2 linked regions of the Loktanella sp. M215 genome follow. Each later gene encodes a partner of the first gene's protein in a complex. Links are inferred from orthologs where the notes say so. Each region holds a gene or a part of one and is shown in the gene's direction. Other genes may lie near its edges.

What was found. The genes of interacting proteins can lie anywhere in the genome.
Region 2: the proteins of dapF (region 1) and GLR48_RS04040 are in contact, whole or in part, in a solved structure (PDB 5YGU), measured with the Escherichia coli proteins. The link is inferred for Loktanella sp. M215 from one-to-one orthologs.

The regions. Positions count from the first base shown.
Region 1 is NZ_WMEA01000001.1:544,863-550,144, reverse strand. Bases 1,143-3,979 are described here. They hold dapF (diaminopimelate epimerase), read left to right. Parts: upstream 1,143-2,071; coding sequence 2,072-2,887; downstream 2,888-3,979. Other genes in these bases: mtaB (tRNA (N(6)-L-threonylcarbamoyladenosine(37)-C(2))-methylthiotransferase MtaB), read left to right, coding at 2,880-3,979; GLR48_RS02695 (DUF3768 domain-containing protein), read right to left, coding at 1,220-1,588; GLR48_RS02700 (hypothetical protein), read left to right, coding at 1,143-1,160. Also shown: more of GLR48_RS02700, read left to right, coding at 660-1,142; more of mtaB, read left to right, coding at 3,980-4,157; GLR48_RS02675 (glutathionylspermidine synthase family protein), read left to right, coding at 4,199-5,282. UniProt on the Escherichia coli protein: Involved in the succinylase branch of the L-lysine biosynthesis and in the biosynthesis of the pentapeptide incorporated in the peptidoglycan moiety. Catalyzes the stereoinversion of LL-2,6-diaminopimelate (L,L-DAP) to meso-diaminopimelate (meso-DAP).
Region 2 is NZ_WMEA01000001.1:833,356-838,217, forward strand. The notes cover bases 1,229-4,178. They hold GLR48_RS04040 (RNA pyrophosphohydrolase), read left to right. Parts: upstream 1,229-2,426; coding sequence 2,427-2,930; downstream 2,931-4,178. Other genes in these bases: ribA (GTP cyclohydrolase II), read left to right, coding at 1,229-1,836; GLR48_RS04035 (L,D-transpeptidase family protein), read left to right, coding at 1,886-2,380; GLR48_RS04045 (hypothetical protein), read left to right, coding at 2,927-3,388; GLR48_RS04050 (lytic murein transglycosylase), read right to left, coding at 3,368-4,178. Outside these bases: GLR48_RS04025 (response regulator transcription factor), read right to left, coding at 1-606; more of ribA, read left to right, coding at 766-1,228; more of GLR48_RS04050, read right to left, coding at 4,179-4,567; rnr (ribonuclease R), read right to left, coding at 4,796-4,862. UniProt on the Escherichia coli protein: Master regulator of 5'-end-dependent mRNA decay.

The DNA.
Region 1 (5,282 bases):
TTTTTCTGCGTAGGACTCCAGATCCCTGATTGGATACCGGATTGCATGTTCGAATTTCACCCAACAGGGGCCAGAACCGTTAGCTCGGCACTTCCTCAACCACTGGACTGACATGTTAAGGTAAGAGGCTGCCTGCTTCTCCGCGAGGAAAGCTGTCTGAACAGCACCCTTTCGGTGATCTGATACAGCTTCGGGCGGATAAGTTTTAGATGACATTTTTCTTCTCCTAGAATGGTTATCGCCGCCTCGCCCCACATCCTTCCGCAACTGAGCCGTGCATCAACACTAGAGGCCTCGTTGCTTCTCATCCGCGGTCGAAGCAACTTGATCTTACCACGGATGACGCCATCACTCCAGAAAATCGCAACTTATACAAAGGGTTATAAGATCTCATCTAAGGTAAGGATCCGATGAATGGCCTTGCATTGGTATCTCTGGTAAAATACTAGATTATTGAAGTCGAAAACGGCATGGAGAATTCACTGATGAGACCGTCCAAGCGAATCAGGCCGGGGCAAAGAGCTAAGATCGTTGTCCGGAAGAGACCGCCCAAACAAAACGCCCACGGGCAGGGACCTAGGATCACTGCGCTGAGGGGGCCGCTCCAACGACACAGGCATGGGCAAGGGCCCGATATTCTTAATCACAGAGGCGAGGTGGTGCGAGAACTTGGAGAGCGTAAGCACGACTTCATCTGGGATTTGGAACAACTTGCGGAAAAAGGGGGCAAGATATTCGACAAACTTCTGAAGCCGCCCGCGTTGGAGCAGCCTCCCTTTTGGAAGCCGGCCAACGTACTAAAAAGGAGCGTTTACCGGATCGGCCAGCAGATAGCGGACCGCCAAGAGGAGGCGTTTTTAGCTGAGTTTGTTCAGAATTATATGTCGGATTGGAAAAACCCGTTAGTCCGGAAATCAGCGCCACATCCTGAGGAGAATCCATTTTTTTGGTGTTATCACCTGTTAGCTGGTGGATGTCCGCACATTTCTCGCGACCAACGTTCAAAGTCCGCTCGTCAGCTAGTCTATGCCTACCGGCACAATATCCCTACGGAACTTGTCATCGGATTTATAATGCAGTGCAAGCATACGGAAGCGTCGCGGGGTCCTGATGATGGCCTGCGCGAAAGTTGGTTTTTAACCGACCATCAGATCACCTGATCATGCAGGCCCGCGTATACGGGCCTGACAGATATGCGATGTGCGTTTCTTCTAGAATGTCAGACCTCGCTATCTAGCATCAACGTCATGAATCGCTTGGTCTGCTCAGGGTTAGTCGGATCAGGCGACAAATCATTAAGGTCATTGTCATAGCAATTGATCTCCCAGTAGATCAGGCGGTTGCTGACTGTGATCTCGCCGCATTCGTGATCGCTGTCGGCTGCGCAACTGTTGTCTCCGTCCGGCCCGCTAAGCCGCTTCATGATGATTTCTACTTCCGCCCGGCCAAGCAAGTGGATGCCCATGGAGATTGTGACGACGCCGCCTTTCGCAGTTTTCCGAAAGCCGTCGTTCAGTGCGCGGTTCTTTTGCATTGGAGACATTGTTGATGTCAGCTTGACATGATCTGAGTATGCGTTGCCCGTCATGGTACGCTCCTTGTTATAAAATTAAGGGGATGTTCTGCGGTCAGGGCAATGCCTTGGAACGCACGACAGAGAGCAACGCTACTACTACTGCGTGCTTTGTCGATAGCGACATATTATCACGAATCTGGTAGATTGTCAAATTTACCGTAATATTTCAATGGCTTGCCTATAATTTAACTAACTTAGGCGATGCATCGGTGGTTAATACTGCTCTACATGGCGTTACGCTTTGGTATGCAGGGTGGTTGCTTGGTGGTTGCCACAAACAAATAAGGGGTTAGCAGTTTTCTGCTAACCCCTTGAATTCTGTGGTGAGCCGGTCGGGATCCGAACCCGAGACCTACTGATTAAAAGTCAGTTGCTCTACCAACTGAGCTACCGGCCCATGCCACGAGGGGCGATTTAGAAGGCGGAGCGGGTGGGGTCAACCCCGAATAGCCGCCTCCTCTGGATAAAGTTTGGCGCGGCCCGTATATGGCCCTCATGAAGGACACACAGACATCAATCCCGTTCATGAAGATGCATGGCCTCGGCAATGACTTTGTCGTCATCGATTCGCGCGGCCATGGCCGCGTCGATGCGGCGCTGGCCATGGCGATGGCGGACCGGCACCGGGGGGTCGGCTATGACCAGCTGGCCGAGATCACCACGCCACCGGGCGCCGCTGCGGACCTGCACCTGACCTTCTGGAACAGTGACGGCAGCCAGTCCGCGGCCTGCGGCAATGCGACCCGCTGCATCGCCGCGTGGGAAATGGCGCGGCGCGGGACGGACGCGCTAACCATCACGACGGACCGTGGCACACTCTTTGCCCGCGACGCCGGTGACGGCATGACCTCGGTGAACATGGGCGCCCCGCTGCTGGACTGGGCCGAGGTGCCGCTGGCAGAGGCGATGGATACGTTGCGCCTGCCGATCGAAGGCGCGCCTGTCGCGACCGGCATGGGCAATCCCCATTGCACCTTCTTCGTTGACGACGTGGCCGCCGTCGATCTTGCGACGCGCGGGGCGGCGATGGAACATCATCCGCTGTTCCCCGAACGCACAAACGTCCAGTTCGTGCAGGTGATCGGACCGGACCAGCTGCGGATGCGCGTGTGGGAAAGGGGGGCGGGCGTGACGCTGGCCTCCGGCTCTTCGTCCTGCGCGGTGGCGGTGGCGGCCGCGCGGCGGGGGCTGACGGGGCGGCGGGTGCGCATCGACCTTGACGGCGGGACGCTGGATGTCGACTGGCGCGATGACGGCGTCTGGATGACCGGACCAGTGGCCTACGTGTTTGACGGTGTCTGGCATGGCTGAGGCGCCGATCTTTTCCAACCACGGCTGTCGGCTGAACGCCTACGAAACCGCGGCGATGACCGAACTGGCCGCGGCGGCGGGTGTTACGAATGCTATCGTCGTCAACACCTGCGCCGTGACGGCAGAGGCCGTGCGCAAGGCGCGGCAGGACATCCGCAAGCTGCGCCGCGCCCATCCGGATGCGCGCCTGATCGTGACCGGCTGTGCGGCCCAGACCGAACCCGCGACATTTTCTGCCATGGCAGAGGTCGACATGGTCATCGGCAACACGGAGAAGATGCAGCCCGCAACATGGGCCGCAATGGCGCCGGACTTTACCGGCACGACAGAGCCGGTGCAGGTCGACGACATCATGTCCGTGACCGAGACGGCAGGCCATCTGATCGATGGCTTCGGCACGCGCAGCCGCGCCTATGTGCAAGTGCAGAACGGCTGCGACCACCGCTGCACCTTTTGCATCATCCCCTTCGGGCGTGGCAATTCACGGTCGGTGCCCGCGGGCGTCGTCGTTGACCAGATCAAGCGGCTGGTCGACCGAGGCTTTCAGGAGATCGTGCTGACCGGCGTGGATCTGACGTCATGGGGCGCCGATCTGCCTGCCACGCCGCGTCTGGGCGACCTGGTGTTGCGCATCCTCAAGCTCGTGCCGGATCTGCCGCGGTTGCGCATTTCATCGATCGACAGCATCGAGGTGGACGACGCGCTGATGCAGTGCATCGCGACCGAACCGCGTCTGATGCCGCACCTGCACCTGAGCCTGCAGCATGGCGACGACCTGATCCTGAAACGGATGAAGCGCCGTCATTCCCGCGACGACGCGATCCGCTTTGTCGAAGAGACGCGCAGGCTGCGCCCGGACATGACCTTCGGTGCCGACATCATCGCAGGATTTCCGACCGAGACCGAGGCGGCCTTTGCCAATTCGCTGGCGCTCGTGGCCGATTGCCATCTGACCTGGCTGCACGTTTTCCCCTATTCGCCGCGCCCCGGCACCCCGGCCGCGCGGATGCCGCAGGTGCGCGGGCCGCAGATCAAGGACCGGGCCGCGCGTCTGCGGGCCGCGGGCGACGCCGCCGTGCAGGCACATCTGGCAGCACAGGTCGGCCAGCGCCATGACATCCTGATGGAATCGCCCCGCATGGGCCGCACCGCGCAGTTCGCCGAGGTCCATCTCGACAGCGACCAGCCCGAGGGGCGTATCGTCTCTGCCCGGATCATCGGGCACCAGGGCGCGGCGCTTCTGGGCCAGGGCGACGCTGCGGCCGCCTGACCCGCCCATCTGCCTTCCCTTCATCCTCAAAGGCCTGATCCATGAAAAGAATCCCCCTCGGCGCGCGCCTCGATATGGCCGAAAAGGCCGAGGCCGCGGGCTTCAGCTTTCACACGATGTACGGCGAACCCTACTGGGACGAGGAGACGGCCTATGCCTTCACCCTGCGCCAGATCGAGGACGACATCGAGGACCCCTCCACCGCCCTGCACGCCATGTGCCGCGAAGCGGTAGCCGAAATCGTCAAGTCGGAAGAGCTGATGCAGCGGCTGGCGATCCCGCGTGAGCATTGGGATCTGGTGGCCGAATCCTGGCAAAGTGGTGCGCCGGAGCTCTATGGACGGTTCGACCTGATCTACGACGGACAAGGTCCGGCGAAGATGATCGAATACAATGCCGACACGCCCACGGCCCTATTCGAGAGCGCCTCTTTCCAGTGGGACTGGCTGGAGGACATGATCCGTAACGGCGCCCTGCCGGAAGGCACAGACCAGTTCAACGGCATCTACGAGGCCCTGACCGCGCGCTTTGCCCAGATCAGTCCGGCGGGCACCCATATCCATTTCACCGCCTTCGCAGACTCGCCCGAGGATTACGCCACGGTCGAGATGATGGCCTATGCGGCGCGGGCCGCCGACATGGGCGCACATTTCGTGAACCTGCCAGAGATCGGCGTGACCGACACCGGCCAGTTCGCCGATGCCGAGGGCCGCGTGATCGGCACCCTGTTCAAGCTTTATCCATGGGAAGACCTGCTGCGCGACGATTTCGCGACCCATCTGGCGGGGGCGCAATGCCGATACCTCGAACCCGCGTGGAAGGCCGTCGTGTCGAACAAGGGCCTCCTGCCGGTTCTGTGGCAGATGTTCGAAGGGCATCCGAACCTGCTGCCCAGCTTCTTTGCCGACGACCTGGATGCCGGGTCGGACGCCGTGACGCGGGCGGAGGATGCGCTGGCGCGCGGGGTCGTGCGAAAGCCAGTGTTCAGCCGCGAAGGTGCCAGCATCAGTATCCGGCAAGGCGACGCGGTGATCGAGGATGCGACCGTGCGCGACTACGACGCGCACCCGATGATCGCGCAGGCCTATCACGAGATGCCGGTCTTCGACGGCTTTCGTCCCGTCA
Region 2 (4,862 bases), 290 kb from region 1 along the record:
GCGATAGATGTGCGTTTCCAGCGTATGCGTCGTGACTCCGGCGTTATAGCCCCAGACCTCGTGCAGCAGCACGTCGCGGGCGACCACACCGTCAGAGGCACGATACAGGAACTTGAGGATGTTCGTTTCCTTCTCGGTCAGCCGCACCTTCTTGTCGTCCTCGGTCACCAGCATCTTCTGCGCCGGGCGGAAGGTATACGGCCCCAGCTGGAACACAGCATCCTCGGATTGTTCGTGGGTGCGCAGCTGGCTGCGGATCCGGGCCAGCAGGACCGGAAACTTGAACGGCTTGCTGACATAATCGTTGGCGCCGGCGTCGAGGCCATAGATCGTGTCCGCGTCGCTGTCCTGCGCCGTCAGCATGACAATCGGGCATTTCACGCCCTGCTTGCGCATCAGGCGGCACAGCTCTCGGCCATCCGTATCGGGCAGGCCGACGTCAAGGATGATCAGGTCGTAAAGCTGCTCCTTGGCTTTCGTCATCGCGGTCGCGCCATCATCGGCCTCGAACACGTCGAAATCTTCGGTCATCAACAACTGCTCGCCCAGCGCTTCGCGCAGGTCGTCGTCGTCGTCCACCAGCAAAATCTTTTTCAATTGGGCCATGACAACCTCCAGAACTCTTTCACAGCAAGTGTGATGCACTCACGTGTTCAACAAGTTGTGCTGCAAAAGGTTCACACGGACGTGTGATTTCATATACAAATGTTTCATTTGCCGCAGGCAACGCCTAAGTCGGGCTGACGATTGCAAAGGCCTTGACCCATGGGGTTCGCACCCGACAGCACCGAACGACTCGCCCGCGCCCGCGCCGATCTGCGCATGGGGGTGCCCGTCGTGGTGGCGGGACAGGGTGTCATCCTCGCGGCAGAGACATTGCAGCCCGACCGGCTGGCCGTGCTGCGCGACCTTGGCGCCGCCGTGGCGATCACCGACTGGCGCGCCCAGACGCTGAAGGTCGCGGCCTACGACGGCGACATCGCCCGGATCGTGATCCCGCGCGACGCGGATGCCGCATGGGTCCGTGCGCTGGCCGACCCCGCAGGCGACCTGCGCAGCCCGATGAAAGGGCCGCTGCGGGCCTTGCGCGACGGGTCAGCCGACCTCGCGCGCGCCGCCGTCGCCCTGTGCAAATCCGCCCGCTTGCTGCCTGCGGCCGTGATCGCACCGCTCGACGAAGCGGACGGCTTTGCCGCGCAACACGGTCTGACCGTGATCGACGGCACCGCCGCCCGCGCCACCGACATGTCACCCCTGCACGGCGTCGTCAGCGCCCGCCTGCCCATGTCCGTGTCAGAGGCCGGCCGCCTGCACGTCTTTCGCCCCGCCGACGGTGGCGAAGAACACTATGCAGTCGAAATCGGCCAGCCCGACCGCAGTCAGCCGGTACTGGCGCGTCTGCACTCCGCCTGTTTCACCGGCGACCTGCTGGGATCGCTGAAATGCGACTGCGGCCCGCAATTGCGCGCGGCCTTGGGCCAGATGGGGGCAGAGGGGCACGGCGTCCTCCTTTACCTCAACCAGGAAGGCCGCGGCATTGGCCTCGCCAACAAGATGCGCGCTTACCGGTTGCAGGATCAGGGGTTCGATACGGTCGAGGCGAATCACCGCCTCGGCTTTCACGACGACGAACGCGATTTCCGCATCGGCGCCGCGATCCTGCGGCAGATGGGCTTTGGCGCCGTCCGCCTGCTGACCAACAACCCCGCCAAGATCGCCCGGATGGAAGCGTCGGGCATCAAGGTCGTGGAACGCGTTCCGCTGAAGGTCGGCGAAAACGCCCACAACCATGCCTATCTGGCGACGAAGGCGGCAAAGTCGGGGCATCTGCTTTGACCATCGGACGCTCCGCGGGGAGTATTTCAGAAAAAGCGAGGACGAGCGTGTGAAAGCGACTGACCTTGTGGTGATGCCCACGCATCTGCGGTTTCTCGGGCGGCGGTTTGCCTGCACCATCGGGCGCGGCGGTCTGACGGACGCCAAACGCGAAGGCGACGGGGCGACGCCACGCGGCACGCACCGAATCGTCGGGATGCTCTACCGGCCCGACCGACTGGGGCCGCCCGCCGATTGGGCTGTGCCGATCTGGCCCGGCGATCTGTGGTCCGACGACGTGACCGATCCCGATTACAACATGATGGTGCGGGTGCCGCACCCGAATCGCCACGAGTATCTGCGCCGCGCCGACCCGATGTATGATCTGGTGATTCTCACCGACTGGAACTGGCCGTATCCGGTGAAAGGCCGTGGTTCCGCGATCTTTATCCACCAGTGGCGGGGACCGGGACGCCCGACTGCAGGCTGTATCGGCCTGTCGCGGCGGCATCTGGCATGGATAGCCCCAAGGATTATGTATAACACTCGGCTTGTTATCGCTTAGCGCTGGACGTTTGGGGCAAAAAGCTTCCAAACGAAAGGACCAGACGATGAAAACCCAAGGCCATTTCATGACACTCGACCAGATCGAACAGCTGCCCTACCGCCCCTGCGTGGGCGTCATGCTTGCGAACACCCGCGGGCATGTCTTCGTGGGTCAGCGCCGCGATAGCGACACCCCCGCCTGGCAGATGCCCCAGGGCGGCGTCGATGCGGGAGAGAAATGTCTGGACGCGGCCCTGCGCGAGCTGTGGGAAGAAACCGGCGTCACCGAGAAGCTGGTCAGCGTCGAGGCGGAAACCCGCGGTCTGATTCGCTATGACCTGCCGCACGATCTGGTCGGCAAGGCCTGGGGCGGCAAGTATCGCGGTCAGGAACAGAAGTGGTTCCTGTTCCGCTTTCACGGCACCGATGCGGACGTGAACATCGCGACCGAACACCCCGAGTTCTCTTCTTGGAAATGGATACCCAAGGACCAGCTGGTCGACGCGATCGTCCCGTTCAAGCGCGCCGTCTACACGCAGGTGCTGGCCGAACTGGGCGACCGCCTGTGAGGCGCCTTCTGACCGGCGCCGCCCTGCTGGCGGCCGGTCAGGCGCAGGCCCTGTCCTGCCGCGCGCCGGACCTGATGACCAGCTACGCCGCAGCCGCGGCCAGCGACCTGCCCTATCTGGTGCTGACCGGTACGATCACGGACCTGCCAGCCACCGGCAAGATCGAAAAACCGACGCAGGCCACCGCGCACATGACCGGTATGGGCCTGACGCCCGACGGCTTCACCGTCCCCTTCGACGGACAGGTCATCGTGAACGTCACCTGCGCCGGGCCGTGGTGCGGCGGCTTTCCGGGGCCGGACCCGCTGCTCGCCTTCGTGCAGATCGACGGCGAAATCCCGGTGCTGACCATGGGCGCCTGCGGTGGCTGGACCTTTGCCGCACCGGATGCGGCCACGACCGACCGCCTCGCCGCCTGCATGTCAGGCGCCGATTGCTCAGCGCAGCCGCTCCAGTAACGTCAGACTGGCATAGCCGTCCTGCGGCAGGCCCAACCGCGCCTGATAGGCCCTGATCGCCCGGCGCGAGGCCGGTCCGATCTTGCCGTCCGCCCCACCGGTGCCGAACCCCGCCGCCGTCAGACGCTGCTGCAACTCCACCCGCTCTGCCCGCTTCAGACTGCGTTCGCCCGCGACGAAAGGATGCACCAGCGGCCCCGCCCCCGCGATCCGGTCGCCCAGATGCCCGACACCGATGATATAGGCCTCGGCGTTGTTGTAACGGCTGATGGCATCATAGTTCTTGAACACCAGAAACGCGGGCCCGCCGGCCCCGGTCGGCGTGATTAGGCTGGCCGAGCCCTGCCCCGCAACGGCCCGGCCGCCGGTCCCGACAACGCCTAACGCCGCCCAGTCCGCCGTCGTCCGCGACACGCTGTGCGCCGAAAGGCTGTAATCGAACCCCACCGGCAACCGCACCTCTACCCCCCAGGGCTGGCCCTTTGTCCAACCAAAGTGCGCCAGATAGGCGGCGGTCGAGGCGAGCGCGTCACTCGGATCGTCCGACCAGATGTCACGCCGCCCATCGCCGGTGAAATCCACCGCATAGGCGGCATAGCTCGTCGGCATGAACTGCGTATGCCCCATCGCCCCGGCCCACGACCCGGTCATATTTGCGGGCGTCGTATCGCCCCGCTGCAGGATCTGCAGCGCCGCCACCAGCTGCCCTTCAAAGAACCGCCCCCGACGCCCCTCGTAGGCCAGCGTGGCGAGGGTCGAGATCAGCGGCACCGCCCCGCGCCTGCGGCCAAAGTTGCTCTCCATTCCCCAGACCGCCAGCACCACCTGACGATCGACACCGTATTTTGCCTCGATCCGGTCCAGCAGGCCGCCAAATTGCACCAGCATCGCGCGGCCCGTGGCCACCCGCTCGTCCGACGCAGCCGTCGCCATGTACTCCGACAGCGGCTTGACGAACTCCGCCTGATTGCGGTCCAGCGCGATGCTGTCCGGAATGAACCCGGCCCGCGCGAAGGCCGCATCGAACGTGGCCCCCGACACCCCCTGCCCCAGCGCCCGCTTGCGAAAGCCCCGCACCCAGGCGTCAAACCCCGCGTCGGGTACCTGCGCATAAGTCCGCGCAGGTGGTGCGACCGCAGCAGGGGCGGTGGCCGCCGCAGGCCGCACGGACGGGCGCATGCTACGCTCCGGTGCGGCGCTGGCGGCCGTCGCAACCGAAAGGCAAAAGGTCAGGGCAAGGCGCATATCTCAGTGTCCGATATCGTTTTGACCTACCATAACGGCACCGACCGCTCAGCCCACCCCCGGTCCGCCGCAGCCGGCACATTTCCACCGGCCGCCAACCGCCGTCCTCGCTTTTTACCAAATACTCCCGCCGGAGGCATCCGGCACAGCCGGATATCCCCCTCAGCGCGCCTTGCGCACCCGGCTGACCTTGCGCGCCGTCTTGGCGGATTTCTTCTTGGCCGCACCC